3 regions of the Undibacterium sp. GW821-FHT11B02 genome follow, and region 3 is predicted to be linked to each of the others. Evidence: predicted binding sites of a transcription regulator. Region 3 holds the regulator's gene; each other region holds the start of a gene.
What was found. Region 3 encodes sigma-54, which starts transcription at its own class of promoters, with help from an activator protein. Its sites were predicted from a motif close to TGGCANGNAANCTGCTTT; they were not measured.
Positions count from the first base shown of each region.

Region 1: the regulator sigma-54 is predicted to act here: its motif matches at 2,917-2,934, upstream of nirB (nitrite reductase large subunit NirB).
Region 2: the regulator sigma-54 is predicted to act here: its motif matches at 2,390-2,407, upstream of AC1RVX_RS22110 (ANTAR domain-containing response regulator).

Region 1 covers NZ_JBXASD010000011.1:216,440-221,899, forward strand. The annotation lists gene AC1RVX_RS22745 (bifunctional protein-serine/threonine kinase/phosphatase) at 1-1,357, opposite strand, end outside; gene AC1RVX_RS22750 (nitrate/nitrite transporter) at 1,381-2,595, opposite strand; gene nirB (nitrite reductase large subunit NirB) at 2,965-5,394, shown strand; gene nirD (nitrite reductase small subunit NirD) at 5,430-5,460, shown strand, end outside.
Region 2 covers NZ_JBXASD010000011.1:45,701-51,160, reverse strand. The annotation lists gene ntrB (nitrate ABC transporter permease) at 1-44, opposite strand, end outside; gene AC1RVX_RS22115 (CmpA/NrtA family ABC transporter substrate-binding protein) at 54-1,223, opposite strand; gene AC1RVX_RS22110 (ANTAR domain-containing response regulator) at 1,683-2,351, opposite strand; gene tsaD (tRNA (adenosine(37)-N6)-threonylcarbamoyltransferase complex transferase subunit TsaD) at 2,508-3,536, shown strand; gene AC1RVX_RS22100 (cache domain-containing protein) at 3,569-4,042, opposite strand; gene plsY (glycerol-3-phosphate 1-O-acyltransferase PlsY) at 4,137-4,757, opposite strand; gene ybaK (Cys-tRNA(Pro) deacylase) at 4,847-5,338, opposite strand.
Region 3 covers NZ_JBXASD010000010.1:77,488-82,947, forward strand. The annotation lists gene AC1RVX_RS21085 (enoyl-CoA hydratase/isomerase family protein) at 1-671, opposite strand, end outside; gene hpf (ribosome hibernation-promoting factor, HPF/YfiA family) at 1,276-1,623, opposite strand; gene AC1RVX_RS21095 (RNA polymerase factor sigma-54) at 1,732-3,219, opposite strand; gene lptB (LPS export ABC transporter ATP-binding protein) at 3,231-3,983, opposite strand; gene lptA (lipopolysaccharide transport periplasmic protein LptA) at 3,984-4,535, opposite strand; gene lptC (LPS export ABC transporter periplasmic protein LptC) at 4,563-5,207, opposite strand; gene AC1RVX_RS21115 (KdsC family phosphatase) at 5,204-5,460, opposite strand, start outside.

The DNA.
Region 1 (5,460 bases), on a different contig from region 3:
TATCCGTTGCCCTGGATGGTGGTTCTCCCTGGAATTGTTCCGGTGCCAGAAAAGAGGGCGTTCCTGCCAGATTGAAATTGCTGACCTGCGAGCTATCCTTGCTGTCAAAGCCAGATTGTGCTACACCCAGATCCAGAATGCGGATTTCATCGTCGTCACCCAAATGCACATTGGCAGGCTTGAGGTCGCGGTGCAGTATGCTGCGCCTGTGCAGGGCACCGACAGCACGCACCAGTTTGCCACCATATCCCACAGCTTCTGGGATAGTAAAGTGTTGCCCGGCATCCAAACGCCTTTGCAGGGAATCACCAGCATGCCAGGTGGACAGATAATATAAGTAATTTCTTTGCTCAGGCGTGATCACCTGCGGGAAAAAACGGGCGACTACCCGTTTCGCCAGCCAGGCTTCGTGGGCAAAGGCCGAACGTTCCTGAGCATCTGTGGCGCGATCGGGGTGCAGGGTTTTCAACACCAGCTTGCGATGATGTAACGGATCAGTTACGCGGTATAGCAGGGTGGTCTGTGAGGTATGCATGATCTCATCAATCACATAACCATCCAGCGTCTGGCCGGGTTTCATGCGTGGTGGCACGGGCAATACATGCAATTCAGTGATGGCATCACGCAAATCACCTTCTGGCAATTCTTGTACGCGGACTACCACTGCGCTGCAATTATCTTGAGAGCCAGCTTTTATTGCTGCTTCACATAATGCGGCACTGGCTTGTTCCGGGCTTAAGGTTTGAGCGCCGACCTGCTGCAGGTAATCACACAGGTCATATTCGCTGATGGTGGCCCAGATGCCATCGCAAGCAAGCAAAAAGACATCGCCGACACGCAATTCACCCATGCCATGATCAATCACAAGGTGTGAATCCAGACCTATTGCACGCGTCAGCACATGCTGCATTTCTGGCCTGTCCCAGACATGATCCTGGGTCAATTTCTGTAGTGAACCATTACGTAACAGGTAGCAGCGGGTATCGCCGACGTGCGCGCTGTAATACATACGGCCACGTAATACCAGCGTGGTCAGAGTAGTCGCCATGCCAGCCAGTTCGCGCCGGACTGAGCCTTGCTGCTGCACCCAGCTATTCATGGCAACCACCACTTTTTCCAGTGCAGTGGTGACTTCCCAGGTGTCCGGGGTGGCGTAGTAATCGGTCAGCAAACCGCGCACCACATATTCAGCCGCTTCCCTCCCACCTTCGCTGCCAGAGACGCCGTCAGCAATGGCCAGTATCATCCCCTTGCTTGATAATTCCGGGTCGCCCGGCGTCACCATACCGACAAAATCTTCATTCCGGCTACGTACCCCTGCAACAGACTGATAGCCGGTGGTGACAATAAGAGGCATGGTGTGGGTTAATTCTCAGGTAATCAGATTTTTGCGGTGGTCATGGCAGCAGACCCCCAAGTGGTGCGCCAACGTTTCTTCACCAATGATAAACCGATCAGGGCGACAATGGCCAAGCCAGCAAAAATCGACAAACCCAGTTGATAGCTACCGGTGATCTGACGTGAATAACCCATACTGGCCGCCAGATAAAAGCCGCCGATACCACCAGCCATACCGACCAGACCAGTCATCACACCCATCTCTTTACGGAAGCGCTGAGGTACCAACTGGAATACTGCTCCATTGCCGGTACCCAGAGCCAGCATGGCGACTACAAAAACAACCACCGCAGCTACTGACGACTGCAAGCCTGTGGCTGCGATAAACAAGAAAGCAGCAGCAATGCTATACATCACTGACAAGGTTTTGATCCCACCTATGCGGTCAGCAATACGTCCACCAAATGGGCGCACCAGTGAACCGGCAAATACGCAGGCAGCCGTAAAATAACCGGCATGTATCGGCGACAAGCCATATTGAGTATTGAAATAAATAGTCAATGAAGATGCCAGGCCAGAAAAACCACCAAAGGTTACGCTATAGAAGAACATGAACCACCAGGCATCCTTGTCTTTCAGCACGGCCAGGTATTCGCTCAGTGATTTGCTCGGTGTTTCGCCAGGGGCATCCTTGGCAAAGACCAGATACACAACCAGTGCTACCAATAACGGGATCAGCGCTAGTCCGAATACATTCGACCAGCCATAGGCAATGGCCAGCGCTGGTGCAAACAAGGCAGCAAACGCAGTACCTGAATTGCCTGCACCGGCAATACCCAGTGCCGTACCCTGATGTTCTGGCGGATACCAGCGGGAAGCCAGCGGCAACGCGACTGCAAAGGCAGAACCAGCCACCCCCAGGATTACACCCAGGAATAATAATTGTTCATAACTATGTATGTTTCCCAGCCAGGCCCAGCACAGACCTGCCAGCACCACAACCTGACCTATCAGGCCAGCTTTTTTGGGTTTCAGGTGATCGACCAGTATGCCCATCACGATACGCAGCAGGGCACCAGCCAGCAAAGGCGTGGCAACAATTAAACCTTTTTGCGCAGCGGTCAGCCCCAGGTCTTTGGATATCTGTATCGCCAATGGACCCAATAGGACCCAGACCATGAAACTCAGGTCAAAGTAAAAGAATGCCGCTAACAGTGTTGGCGGATGGCCTGCTTTCCAGAATGATGTTTTTTGCATGATCGCTCCAATGGTGAACGATGATGCCACTTGCAAGTGCCGTGCCATCAAATTGTGCGGGATATGTAGGGCTCAATTGTTAAATATGATGGAAAATGCGCGAAAAATGTGCATTGCGTAAATTAAATGGTGCAGCGCACTAGTTTGGCATGGGATTTTTTTGTAAAACTTGAATTTTTTATGCTGCGCTTCAGTAAGTGGCACTACTTATTATGCTGATTGATTAATTGTTGGTTTTCCCTGTGCAAAGCTATTTTATATACGGTTATATTGGTGCGCGCAGAATAAAGCGGGAAAGTTGATTTCCCAGAAATTTCGAACTGGCATTGCTCTTGCTTATAGATCGCGGAGACATGCAAAGGAGCAGCCATGAAGAAATTAAAGCTAGTGATGGTCGGGAATGGTATGGCAGGTGTGCGTACCCTTGAAGAGTTGATCAAGATTGCCCCGGATTTGTACGACATTACCGTTTTTGGTGCAGAACCCTATGCCAATTACAACCGCATCTTGTTATCACCGGTGCTGGCAGGTGAGCAAACTATCAAGGACATCATGCTCAATGATGTGGATTGGTATGAAGAAAATAATATCACTCTGCACCTCGGTAAAAAAATCACCAAAATCGATCGCCATAAACGTATCGTGATTGCCGAAGATGGTACCCAGACCGAATACGACCGTTTGCTGTTGGCGACTGGTTCCACTCCTTTCATGTTGCCAGTGCCTGGCAAAGACCTCAAGGGCGTGATCGCCTACCGCGATATTCATGATACCAACGCCATGATCGCCGCTGCGCAAGAACATACACATGCTGTCGTCATCGGCGGTGGTCTGTTGGGGCTGGAAGCTGCAAACGGTCTCAAAATGCGTGGCATGAGCGTGTCTGTGGTGCACTTGCCAGGTTGGTTGATGGAGCGTCAACTGGACCCGGTTGCCGGCAAGATGTTGCAAAAATCCCTGGAGGACCGCGGCCTGAACTTCCTGCTTGAAAAAAATACGGAAGCCATCATCGGTGACGACAATGGCCATGTAAAATCGATCCGCTTTACGGATGGCCTGGAAATTCCTGCGCAACTGATTGTTATGGCTGTCGGCATACGTCCAAATACGGCGCTGGCAGAATCTGCCGGTCTGTACTGTAATCGTGGCATCATCGTCAACGACACGATGCAGACTTATGATCCACGTATTTATTCCGTCGGTGAATGCGTAAACCATCGTGGCACGGTCTATGGTCTGGTTGCGCCTTTGTTTGAAATGGCCAAAGTCTGCGCCAATCATTTGGCGAATTTCGGTATTGGTCGTTACCAAGGGTCAGTCACATCCACCAAGTTGAAAGTGACAGGCATTGATCTGTTCTCTGCCGGTGAATTCATGGGTGGTAAGGACACGGAAGAAATCGTTTTGTCTGACCCCATAGGCGGCGTCTACAAAAAGCTGGTGGTGAAAGACGACAAGCTCATTGGTGCCTGCCTGTATGGCGACACTGTGGATGGCAGCTGGTATTTCAAACTGCTGCGTGAAGGTAAGAACATTTCAGAAATCCGCGATTCCCTGATGTTTGGCGAATCGAATACCGGTGACGTTGGCCATGAAGGTCATACCAAGGCCGCTGCCATGCCGGATGATGCCGAGGTCTGCGGATGTAATGGTGTCTGCAAAGGCACCATCGTCAAGGCTATCAAGGAAAAAGGTCTGTTCACGCTCGATGACGTACGCAAGCACACGAAGGCGTCGGCATCCTGCGGTTCCTGTACTGGCCTGGTAGAACAGATCATCATGTTTACGGCGGGTGGTGATTATTCGACTGCGTCGAAAGTCAAACCTATGTGCTCTTGTACTGATCATAGCCATCAACAAGTGCGTGATGCCATCAAGGCCAACAAGTTACTGACGGTTGCAGGCGTGCAGGAGTTCATGGAATGGCGTACACCTAATGGTTGTTCCAGTTGCCGCCCTGCCATCAATTACTACCTGATTTCCACATGGCCGCGTGAAGCCAAGGATGACCCGCAATCGCGCTTCATCAATGAACGCTCACATGCGAATATCCAGAAAGATGGTACTTACTCTGTCATCCCGCGTATGTGGGGTGGTGAAACTAATGCCAGCGAATTGCGCAGGATAGCTGACGTGGTTGATAAATTTAATATACCGACTGTCAAGGTCACCGGTGGTCAGCGTATCGATTTGCTGGGTGTGAAGAAAGAAGACTTGCGCGCAGTATGGCAAGACCTGGGGATGCCGTCTGGTCTGGCTTATGCCAAGGGTTTGCGTACCGTAAAAACCTGTGTGGGTAGCGAATGGTGCCGTTTTGGTACGCAAAATTCGACTCTGATGGGCCAACAGTTGGAACGTGAACTGGCACGCATGTATTCGCCGCACAAGGTCAAACTGGCAGTATCCGGCTGCCCACGTAATTGTGCTGAAGCAGGTATCAAGGACGTTGGTGTGATTGGTGTTGATTCCGGTTGGGAAATTTACGTAGGCGGTAACGGCGGTATCAAAACTGAAGTTGCGCAATTCCTGGTTAAGTTGAAAACCCATGAAGAAGTCATGGAATATACAGGGGCCTTCCTGCAGTTGTATCGCGAAGAAGGCTGGTATCTGGAACGTACGGTACACTACCTTGCCCGTGTCGGTCTTGACTATGTGAAGAAAATCATCCTTGAAGATGACGAGCGCCGCAAAGACCTTTACCAGCGCCTGCTGTTTGCCCTGGAAGGTGAGTCTGATCCATGGCATGAACCAGAAAAAGCCCAGGTCGATACGCGTCAATTTGAACGCTTGCCAGCATAAGGCCAATAAGGCCAATTTAGTTGAGAGGAAAGAACATGAGTCAGGATTGGCAAGTAATTTGTCGTG
Region 2 (5,460 bases), on a different contig from region 3:
TCCACAGCGGGCTCTTGCATTGCACCATGTACCAAGGTATTCATTGCGACTCCTTAAGCCTTGATTTTGAAGGAAGCTGCATAGGCAGCCGGATTTTTCCCATCCCAGACCGTACCATCCATGAACTTGCTGCTGCGCATGACATCTTTGGGAACAGACACCTTGGCCATGGCCGCCGCATCTTTATAAACATCGATACGATTGACGGCTTTAGCCACTGCCAGATAATCAGGGTCCGTCTTCAGCAAACCCCAGCGCTTATGCTGAGTCAGGAACCACATGCCGTCAGACAGATAAGGGAAGTTCACTGCTCCGTCATTAAAGAATTTCATATAGTTAGGGTCGTCCCAGGTCTTGCCCAAACCATTTTGATAGCGTCCCAAAATACGCTGATTGATGACATCGACTGACGTGTTCACATAGGATTTGTCAGCAATGGTTTCTGCCATCTTGGTCTTGTTGGACAACGAGGCATCGATCCAGCGTCCGGCTTCCAGGATCGCAGCAACCATGGCGCGTGCAGTATTCGGATATTTCTGCACAAATTCGGATGTAGTGCCCAATACTTTTTCCGGATGATCTTTCCAGATATCCTGGGTCGTAGTTGCCGTGATGCCGATGCCGTCGGCAATCGCCCTGTGATTCCATGGTTCACCCACACAGTAACCATCCATATTGCCAACGCGCATATTCGCTACCATCTGCGGTGGTGGCACGGTAATGACCTTGGCATCTTTCATGGGATTGATGCCGTGTGCCGCCAACCAGTAGTACAACCACATGGCGTGGGTACCAGTAGGAAAGGTCTGGGCGAAAGTATATTCGCGCTTGTCGGTCTGCATGAGCTTGGCCAGCCCAGCCCCGTCTACCGCACCTTTTTCAGCCAGCTTTTTGGACAGCGTGATGGCCTGACCATTATTATTCAGCGTCATCAGTACAGACATATCTTTCTTGTTGCCGCCAACACCCAGTTGGACGCCGTACAGCAAGCCATACAAGACATGGGCAGCATCCAGCTCGCCATTGACCAGCTTGTCACGTACGCTGGCCCATGATGATTCTTTGGTTGGGATAATCTTGATACCATATTTCTTGTCAAAGCCAAGAACAGAGGCCATCACCACGGATGCGCAATCTGTCAGGGGAATAAAGCCGATATGCACCTCTTCTTTTTCCGGCTTGTCTGAACCGGCTGCCCATACGCCACCTGTACTCAAACCCATGATGCCAGCTCCCGTTGCCAATGCAGCGCTTTGCAATAAATTGCGACGTTTGAAATTCGGTTCATGATCTTCCCGCTTGTTGACATCAATGATGAGAGATTTTTTATTCGATTCCTGATTCGACATGTCTGCACTCCAGCCTGAGAAAGTTTTTCTGCAACGAAAAAAGGTGTCATTCCACTTGGTAAAAACCAGTAGAAAGACACCTTTGTCTAATGAGGTGACCGCCGTTAGTCAGTCTCATTTAATTGTTAGCACCAGCGTTGGCACTTTCTCTTTCATTAGCAATTGCCGTGCCAGACCAGATTTAAGCGTTGTGCATCCTTAATTTATCCAAGTGAAACAAAGCTGACAACTTGCAGGCATCATTTCGCACCGGAATGACGCAGCGCACCAATTACACGCACAAACTTGGACTCCAATTCGCAGTGCATCTCATTGACCACGAGGAAAACGGGTCTACCCACCGAGCAAATCGGCGACATCCAACATGCGTTGCGCCAGATCGACCAGTTTCAAGTTTTTTTCCATGGCTTGCTTACGCATTTTTTGGTAAGCCTCGTTTTCTGACAAATTATGCCGTTCCATCAACAAGCCCTTGGCACGTTCTATGGTTTTGCGTTCTACCAGCTTGGCCTTGGTATCGGACAATTCGCTGCGCAGCTTCTGGTCGGCGTTGAAGCGGGCCATGGCGACATCCAGCACAGGCTTGATACGGTCTGATTGTAGCCCGGCGACGACATAGGCCGACACACCGGCTTCCATGGCGGCTGCCATATTCGATTGGTTACCATCTTCGGTAAACAATACGATGGGGCGGGGGGCGTCACGAGTCACCATCACCATATGTTCAAGCACGTCACGCGAATCTGATTCGGCATCAATGATGATCATATCTGGTTGTAGTTGTGCTATCCGCTCGCTCATATACATATCACCGGGGATTACGGCGATGATGTTATAGCCTGCCTGCAGCAGCCCTATGCGCAGGGCGCGTGAACGCGCCAGTTGCGCCTGCGCGTCTTCATGCAACTCATCCTCGGTCTGTATGACCGTATTCACCACAACGATACGCAAACTGGGTGAAACAGGCATTGTCGCATTAACACTATTCTGTTTGGTGCGCATAGATAGGCCATGGCAGATATAATCTAGGTATGCGTTCTTTAGCAAGATTCGCACCAATCCGCCACATTATTTAAGTAAAAGCATCATTTCCTGCCATTCAATGGCCCGCTCCTGGGGTTCGGACAAGGCTGTGCTCTGCGCAATTTAGAAATTAACATGATAGTTCTTGGAGTTGAATCTTCCTGCGATGAAACTGGCCTGGCCATTTACGATACTGAACAGGGGCTGCTTGCCCATGCCCTGCATTCACAAATCGCCATGCATCAGGAATACGGCGGTGTCGTGCCGGAACTGGCGTCGCGCGACCATATCCGGCGTGCTCTGCCCCTGCTGACGGAAGTGTTGAACAAATCAGGACTGGAGAAACAGCAGATTGATGCGATTGCCTACACCCAGGGGCCTGGCTTGGCTGGTGCCCTGCTGGTAGGTGCATCTGTCGCCTGCGGACTGGGCCTGGCGTTGGACAAGCCGGTATTGGGTGTACATCACCTGGAAGGCCATTTGCTGTCACCCTTACTAGCCAGCAAACCACCGGAATTTCCCTTCATTGCCTTGCTGGTGTCGGGTGGCCATACTCAATTGATGCGCGTTGATGGTGTAGGCCGCTATCAATTGCTGGGAGAAACACTGGACGATGCCGCTGGCGAAGCTTTTGACAAGTCTGCCAAATTGCTGGGCTTGTCTTACCCTGGCGGTCCGGCCATTTCACGTATGGCAGAATTTGGTGATCCTGCGGCTTATAAATTCCCGCGTCCCATGCTGCATTCCAAAGATTTGAATTTCAGCTTTTCAGGTTTGAAAACAGCCGTCCTGACCGTAGTCAAAAATCATCCTGCCAATATTTGCGAGCAGGATAAAGCCAATATCGCCCGTGGTTTTGTCGATGCCATTGTGGATGTGCTGACAGCCAAGTGTGTGACAGCCATCCGCGAGAGCGGGTTAAAGCGGCTGGTGATAGCCGGAGGTGTCGGTGCCAATCAGCAATTGCGTGCATCCTTGAATGCAGCCGCACAAAAACGCCGCTTTCAGGTCTATTACCCGGAGTTGGAATTTTGTACCGACAACGGTGCGATGATCGCCTTTGCCGGTGCCATGCGACTCAAAAAAAATCCCGCGCTGGCAACACGGGAATATGGTTTTAATGTGCGGCCACGCTGGCCTTTGCAGGAACTGCCAGAAGCCTGACGAGCAAAGCCCGTCATCAGTCCGGGCTGGTCTTACTTGTAAATGCCACAACCCACAATCACGTTCTCATATTTTTCTATATACATGGACTTGGGTTCTATTTGCTTGTTGGTCGGATTAACAAATTTATAGTCTTGCCAACCTTTGCCCTTGGTCTTAGCCATTTCCAAGCGTTCACGAATGAAAAATTTACCATCCACGTCGGTCAGGTCTATCATGTCTTTACCAACCATCTTGGGATTCAAGTGTGCGATATTTTTGCCCTTCAAGTCGTATACGACTATATATAGATCCCGGTCTTGATACTGTCCGTCACGTTTATTGACTTCAGCGATGGTTGCATCAACCCCATGCTTTTTCATGGCATCAATCGCTTTTTGTACCATGGCTTTTGCCTCGTTGGCAGTGCCATGTTCGGCAGCACCTGCTGGCATGTTCATTAGCGTCAGCATAAAACTGAGCAGGCACATCTTCAGGAAACGTAGACGGTAAGTGCTCGCAATCATTTCCAACTCCATGTTATTAAGTAAACAAAAATTCTTAGCTTCTCAGTTCCAGCATAATTAACAAACTGAAAATAATCTAGCGCTATTTACAATATCACTTCTTTTTGTCACTGTCTTTCTTGCTGCCCAAGCGACTCTCCTTACCATTCATCAAATTCACGATATTTTGGCGGTGACGATATATCAGCAAACCACTCATCACAAATACCGCCAGCAATTTGATATCCGGTCCAAACAGGAATCCATAATACAAAGGCGCAAAAATAGCCGCAATCAATGCCGCCAGCGAAGAGTAACGGAAGGCGAATGCCACCATCATCCAGGTAACCAGTGTCGCCACACCCAGCCAGATATCAATACCAATCAATACCCCGGCAGCCGTCGCCACGCCTTTGCCACCAACAAATTTGAAAAACACCGGCCACAAATGTCCCAGAAAAACTGCAATCGCCACCAAAGCAATGCTGCCATCATCCAGGCCAAACCGGGTTGCATAGGTGCTGGCCAGCCAGACTGCCAGCCAGCCCTTGACGCCATCACCCAGCAGTGTCAATACTGCCGCAGCCTTGTTACCACTGCGCAGAACATTGGTTGCACCAGGATTTTTTGACCCATAGGTACGCGGGTCAGCCAGACCAAACAATTTGCTCACGACCACAGCAAACGACAGTGAACCGATCAGGTAAGCAGCAATGGCTGCCAGTATTGTATTCATCTTGATCCTTATTCTTCATGGGGGCAAAATCCCCGCAAGTATATGCCAGCAGCCAGCGCATCTGGCAAAAACCGGTTCAGTCTGACAAATTACTCTTCCAGGGCGCAGTCAACAGGGCGGGCCTGCAACAGGCTTTCCAGCAAACCCGGAGCAATACCGACCAGATAACCGCGCTGGCCACCATTGATGTAAATCCTGGCTAAAGCCAGTATGCTGCGTTCTACATACACGGGCATGGCTTTTTTTGTGCCAAAGGGTGAAGTACCACCAACCAGATAGCCAGAATGCTTTTGCGCGTTTTCTGGCTTGCAAGGCTCTACCGATTTGCAGCCTATCTGTCTTGCCAGGTTTTTGGTCGACACCTTTCTGTCACCGTGCATCAGTACGATCAAAGGTTTGGCAGCTTCATCCTGCATCACCAAAGTTTTCACAACGGCATGCTCATCTACCCCCAATTCGCGTGCAGACACGGCTGTACCACCATGTTCTTCATAGGCATATGGATGTTCAGAAAACTCTGCCTTGTGCCTGCGCAGGAATTGGGTAGCCGGGGTTACCGAAACATGTTCTTTCTTGGCCAAAATAACGCTCTCAAAAACAGGATTTGCAAAATATACCGGTGCAAATTATAGCGTTCGATGAGCAACTTGCATAATTTGCTCATCAATTCTTGAAGAAGAATAAAAAAACCGACAGGTAAAGC
Region 3 (5,460 bases):
CTGGCATACGGGGCAGCAAATTCGCGGATTGCCGTTTGCAAATCGGAGGCGGTACTTTGTTCCAGAAGTTGCATCAATGCAGGTATTTCTGAGGTAGGTATAAATACGTCGGCCAGCCCAGCATATAGTGCATCTGCGGCATTGATGATTTCACCTGTCAAACCCATGTAAGTACCTATCTGCCCTGGTGCACGTGACAGGAAGTAACCGCCGCCAACATCCGGGAACAGACCAATATTCACTTCCGGCATCGCCATCTTGGTACGTTCTGTAACGATGCGCAGGCGGCTGTCACTGCCTGCCTGGGCGATACCCATGCCACCACCCATGACCACGCCATTCATCAGCGCGATATAAGGTTTGGGATAGAAATGGATTAAATGATTTAGTGCATATTCTTCAGTGAAAAAATCTTCCAGTAAGGCCGAATCACCTTTGGGTGTTGCAGTACCCACGTCATAAAAGAAACGGATGTCGCCGCCGGCACAGAAGGCTTTTTCGCTACTGCCATGGATAAGCACTGCACGCACATTGCTATCTTCTTGCCAGGCCAGTAAGCTCGTGGTGAGCGCACGCACCATCTCCAGTGACAATGAGTTCAAGGCTTTTGGCCGGTCCAAGGTGATGTAGCCGATGTTATTCTTGACAGAAGTGAGGACAAATTCGCTCATGGTGATTGACTATAGGGAGAGGATGAAGCTGTTATTTTAGCTTTGTCAGAGATGCGCGTCACGGAGCGCATGATCATATATGGAAATCGTGTGACGAACGCTTGGTCGTGGTTTTGATTTTGGGGTTGTTTTTTGACTTTAAACCGCTTGGGACGTAGCAATTTGTGCTTCACAGAAAATGGATCAGAAAGCTTCGTGTTTGAGCCGAAGGCGAGTTTCGAAGCTTTCCCATTTTTTGGGATGCACAAATTGTGCTGAAGCATAGCGTAAGCACCCGAAGGGCAAGTCTGCGGTCGCCTTTTCTTTGGATACTTGCTTTTGGCGAAGCAAAAGAAAGTATCTCGGCCGCCGGGCCGAGACCCGGCTTGTATCTACAAAGAGCAATCGTTTTCATCAAAGTATGGGAGGTAACAAATGACTTTGGAGCGCCCGCCATATTCCTGACCACCTATGAGTTACAGTAATATGTGCACAGCTTGTCAGAGAGCAATCAATTTAGTGAATTAAATATATGATTTATTTCAAACCCTGCACCCAACAAAAAAGGACGCTTTTCGCGTCCTTGTTTTGGATACCCGCAACCCGAAGGCAGGGGTGGTAAGTCTTATGAAGCCGATGCCGGATCAGGTATGTGCTTGATGGCGTCGTGCTGATGGTTCTGAATCTTGTCTTTGTGCTTGATGACCTGACGATCCAGTTTGTCTACCAGCGTATCAATCGCTGCATACAGATCATGAGCCAGACTTTCAACATGAATATCTTTGCCACTGATATGCAAATTAATGTCGGCTTTGTGTCGTTTTTCCTTTTCCCGGAGCTTGTCCACCGTCAGGATGACGGCGATATCAATGACCTGGTCGAAATGTCGCCTGATACGTTCTAGTTTGGTATGTACATATTCACGAATTGCAGGAGTTACTTCGACGTGATGTCCACTGATGGTGAGATTCATACTGTGCTCCTATAGTGATGTTGCTTGCTGTAACGATAAGCTCATTGCTGTCTTATTGCCTTGAGCTAAATCATATATAGCAATTCAAACCGTGATTACAAGGACTGCTTACAAAGATTTACGCAAACTCACTGGGGGGATTTTGAGGGCTTCACGGTATTTGGCAACTGTCCGTCGGGCAATTACCATGCCCTGTTCACCCAGCATGTCTGCAATTTTGCTATCAGAGAGTGGGCTTTTCTGGTCTTCTGCTCCTATCAACTGCTTGATGAGTGCGCGTATCGCGGTGGAAGATGCTTCTCCCCCTGTTTCCGTCGCGACATGGCTGCCGAAAAAGTATTTCAACTCAAACATGCCGTGAGGGGTCAGCATGTATTTTTGAGTTGTTACACGTGAGATAGTGCTCTCGTGTAATCCTAGTGTATCAGCAATTTCGCGCAAAACAAGGGGGCGCATGGCAACAGCACCGTGCGTGAAAAAATTGCGTTGTCTTTCAACTATCGCTTGTGCAACGCGCAAAATGGTGTCGAAACGTTGCCGCATATTCTTGATGAGCCAGCGCGCTTCCTGCAGCTGTGAGCCCAACCCACCTTCACCACGATTTTGCTTCATGATGTTGGCATACATGCTGCTGACACGCAATTTGGGCATAACATCCTGATTCAGCATGACTTGCCAGCCATTACCTGATTTCTTGACGATAACATCCGGCACAACATAATCAGATTCATCGACCGCAAAGTCGATGCCAGGGCGGGGTTTGCATAGCCTGATGACAGTTTGTGCGTCGCGCAAATCTTCGTCATCACAGTCAAGAATTTTCTTGAGTTTGGTGAAATCTCTTTGTGCAAATAAGGTCAGTTGCGTTTCAACAATTTGCAACGCCAGCCTGCGTGTCACGAAAGCAACTTTTGGCAAACGCTTGATTTGCAGGGCCAGGCATTCTGAAGGTGTGCGAGCGCCCACACCTGCCGGGTCAAAGCTTTGTAGCATGTTTAAGGCAAACGCCAGCTCTTCTGGTTCGACACATAATTCCAGTGGCAGGCTAGCATGGATTTCTTCCAGGGTTTCCGTCAGGTAGCCATTGTTGTCGATGGCGTCAATCATCAGCTCGACCAGGGCGCGGTCACGGGGTTCGCGCAGGTTCAAGCGCATTTGTTCTTGCAGATGTTCTCGCAGCGTGATGTGGGCGGCACCTAGTTGCGGGCGACCATCTTCATCGTCACTGCTCTTGCTGCCGTGATGCACATCATCAAAACTCCAGTCATCTTCACTGGCGCTGGTTGCCTCGTTGCTGATGGCGGTGTCCGTTTCACCTTGCGGCTCGGCAGTGCTACTGCTTTCATCTCGTACGGCGGGTGCTTCCATGCCGGCATCAGCCGCTGTGCTGCTGGTATTGATGGCACCGTCGGCCAACAGCCGTACGGCATGGTCCAGCGGGTCATCCACACGCTCCAGCATGGGATTTTCTATGAGCAGGGTTTCCAGTTCCTGGTGCAATTCCAATGTGGACAATTGCAGCAATCGTATCGATTGCTGCAATTGAGGCGTCAATGCCAGATGCTGGGAAGTACGTAGTTGCAGGCTTTGTTTCATGATGATTCCCGTCACATCCGGAAATGTTCCCCCAGATAGACGCGACGCACGGATTCATTTTGTATGATGTCATCCGGCTTGCCGCTGGCCAGTACTGCCCCCTGATTGATGATGTAGGCATGATCACAGATGCCCAGGGTTTCACGTACGTTATGGTCGGTAATCAACACGCCGATGCCACGTTCCTTGAGAAAACGCACAATACGCTGGATTTCGATTACGGCAATCGGGTCAACGCCGGCAAAGGGCTCGTCCAGCAAGACAAAACGCGGATTGGTAGCCAGTGCACGGGCAATTTCTACACGTCGGCGTTCGCCACCTGACAGCGACAGCGCCTGGTTTTCCCTGATCTTTTCAATTTGTAAATCGGCCAACAGGGCGTCGAGCCTGTTGGTGATGGCATCTTCGGAAAGAAATTTTCCGTTGGCATCTTTTTGTAATTCCAGCACAGCACGGATATTGTCTTCTACCGTCAGTTTGCGAAAAACGGAAGCTTCCTGAGGCAGGTACGATAAACCAAGCACGGCCCTTTGGTGTATAGGCAGTTGCGAGACATTGACATCATCGATAGTGATATCGCCGGCGTCGGATGGCACCAGGCCAACAATCATGTAGAAAGAGGTGGTTTTACCGGCACCGTTCGGGCCAAGCAAGCCAACCACTTCACCACTTTTCACTTCCAGCGATACATCGCGCACCACCTGGCGCGCGCCATAGCGTTTTTGCAATCCCTTGACGAGCAAGGTACTAGGCTTGGCACTCATTTAATTGGTCTGTTTGGGTTGCAAGGTGATTTTGACGCGGCCAGCACCGTCTACATGCTGACCAGTGGTTGAATTGGTACCGATGGCAATATCATTTTTACTGTCGTAGGACAAGTATTCGCCTTCCTGTTCCTGAGTGACCTTTTTGCCCTCCAGGTAGCGCACTTTGGCTTTGGAGATGAATTTGACGATCTCTGTTGTCTGATTGTATTCAGCACGGTCGGCTTCGCCTTCTACCCACAGATCGGGGCCGCCATCGCGTTTTTGCCGGAAGCTGACTTTTTTGCCGACACCACCAGTCAGTACCACAAACTGGTCACCATTTGGTGCTTCGGTGACGACGGCTTTTTCAGAGTTCACTATTAGCGTACCGCGTATCAGTTGCACACCTTTGGATAAGATACGTACGCTGTTTTTTCCATCGCTTTCAGAATAGCCGGCTTCTATCGTGGTTTCCTTGAAGCTGTCAGCTTTTTCTGCGCTTGCTGGTGTATGGATAAAAACAAAGCCGGCCAGCCCCAGACACTGGGTAAGGGAGCGTGTCAATTTCATCTGTTTCATTGGCAAATATCGCTTTCTCTATTTGGATGGTGTAGGGGGCTCAGGGTCACGCTTCTTTAAATGTATGTGCACCTTGCTTAACAGGGCCAGATGCTGGGTGGAATTGTTGGCCACCATGCCGACTGCGGTGGTGTCCACTTTTCCCGTTTTTACAATAATGGGTTTGTCGGTTTTGACAATGTCATCGTCAGGTAGCAGCAACAAATAACTGGTCTCCAGACGCATGAATTGTGAGCTGAGGCCTTCGGGCCTTTCCATGCTGACATGGTCATACAGACGCACTTCATCATGTTCACGTTTGGGGGTGGTAACCGTAGATTTTTGTGACACCACAGCCAGGTCAGCCAGCAGGTGCAAAGGCGGACGATCTACATCAAAGCTATTAATTTGTGGGCGCTGGATTTCTATATTGTCCGTGCGCGGAAGGTGGATCAGGCGCTGGCCGGTGATGTGGTAATTCGCCTTGCCATTATTCGATAGCCGGATAAAATTGAAATTTTCCACATAATAATCCGGTGCAGAACGTGCCGACGAACGGTTTTGTTCGTCATTCGCATTCCGGCGTATTAGTTCCATGACCCAAATGGTACCAAGGGTAATGACACCCAGCAGAATGATCGCCAGCCAGATGCGAAAGCGGTCTATGGTCATGTGATGTTTCATGACAGGTATGCCCCAATCGCCTTGTCATATTTGTTCTGGGCACGCAGGATGAAGTCGCAGACTTCGCGTGCGGCACCTTTGCCACCAATGGCAGCTGTGACGTAGTTCACTCTTTGCCTGACTTCGGCATGGGCATTCGGTACGCTGGCAGAAAAGCCGCAGCGCATCAGTATTGGCAAGTCGATGATGTCGTCACCGATGAAGCCGCAAGACTTCTCTGCAATATTGAGTTCTGCTATCAGTTGCAGGAAGG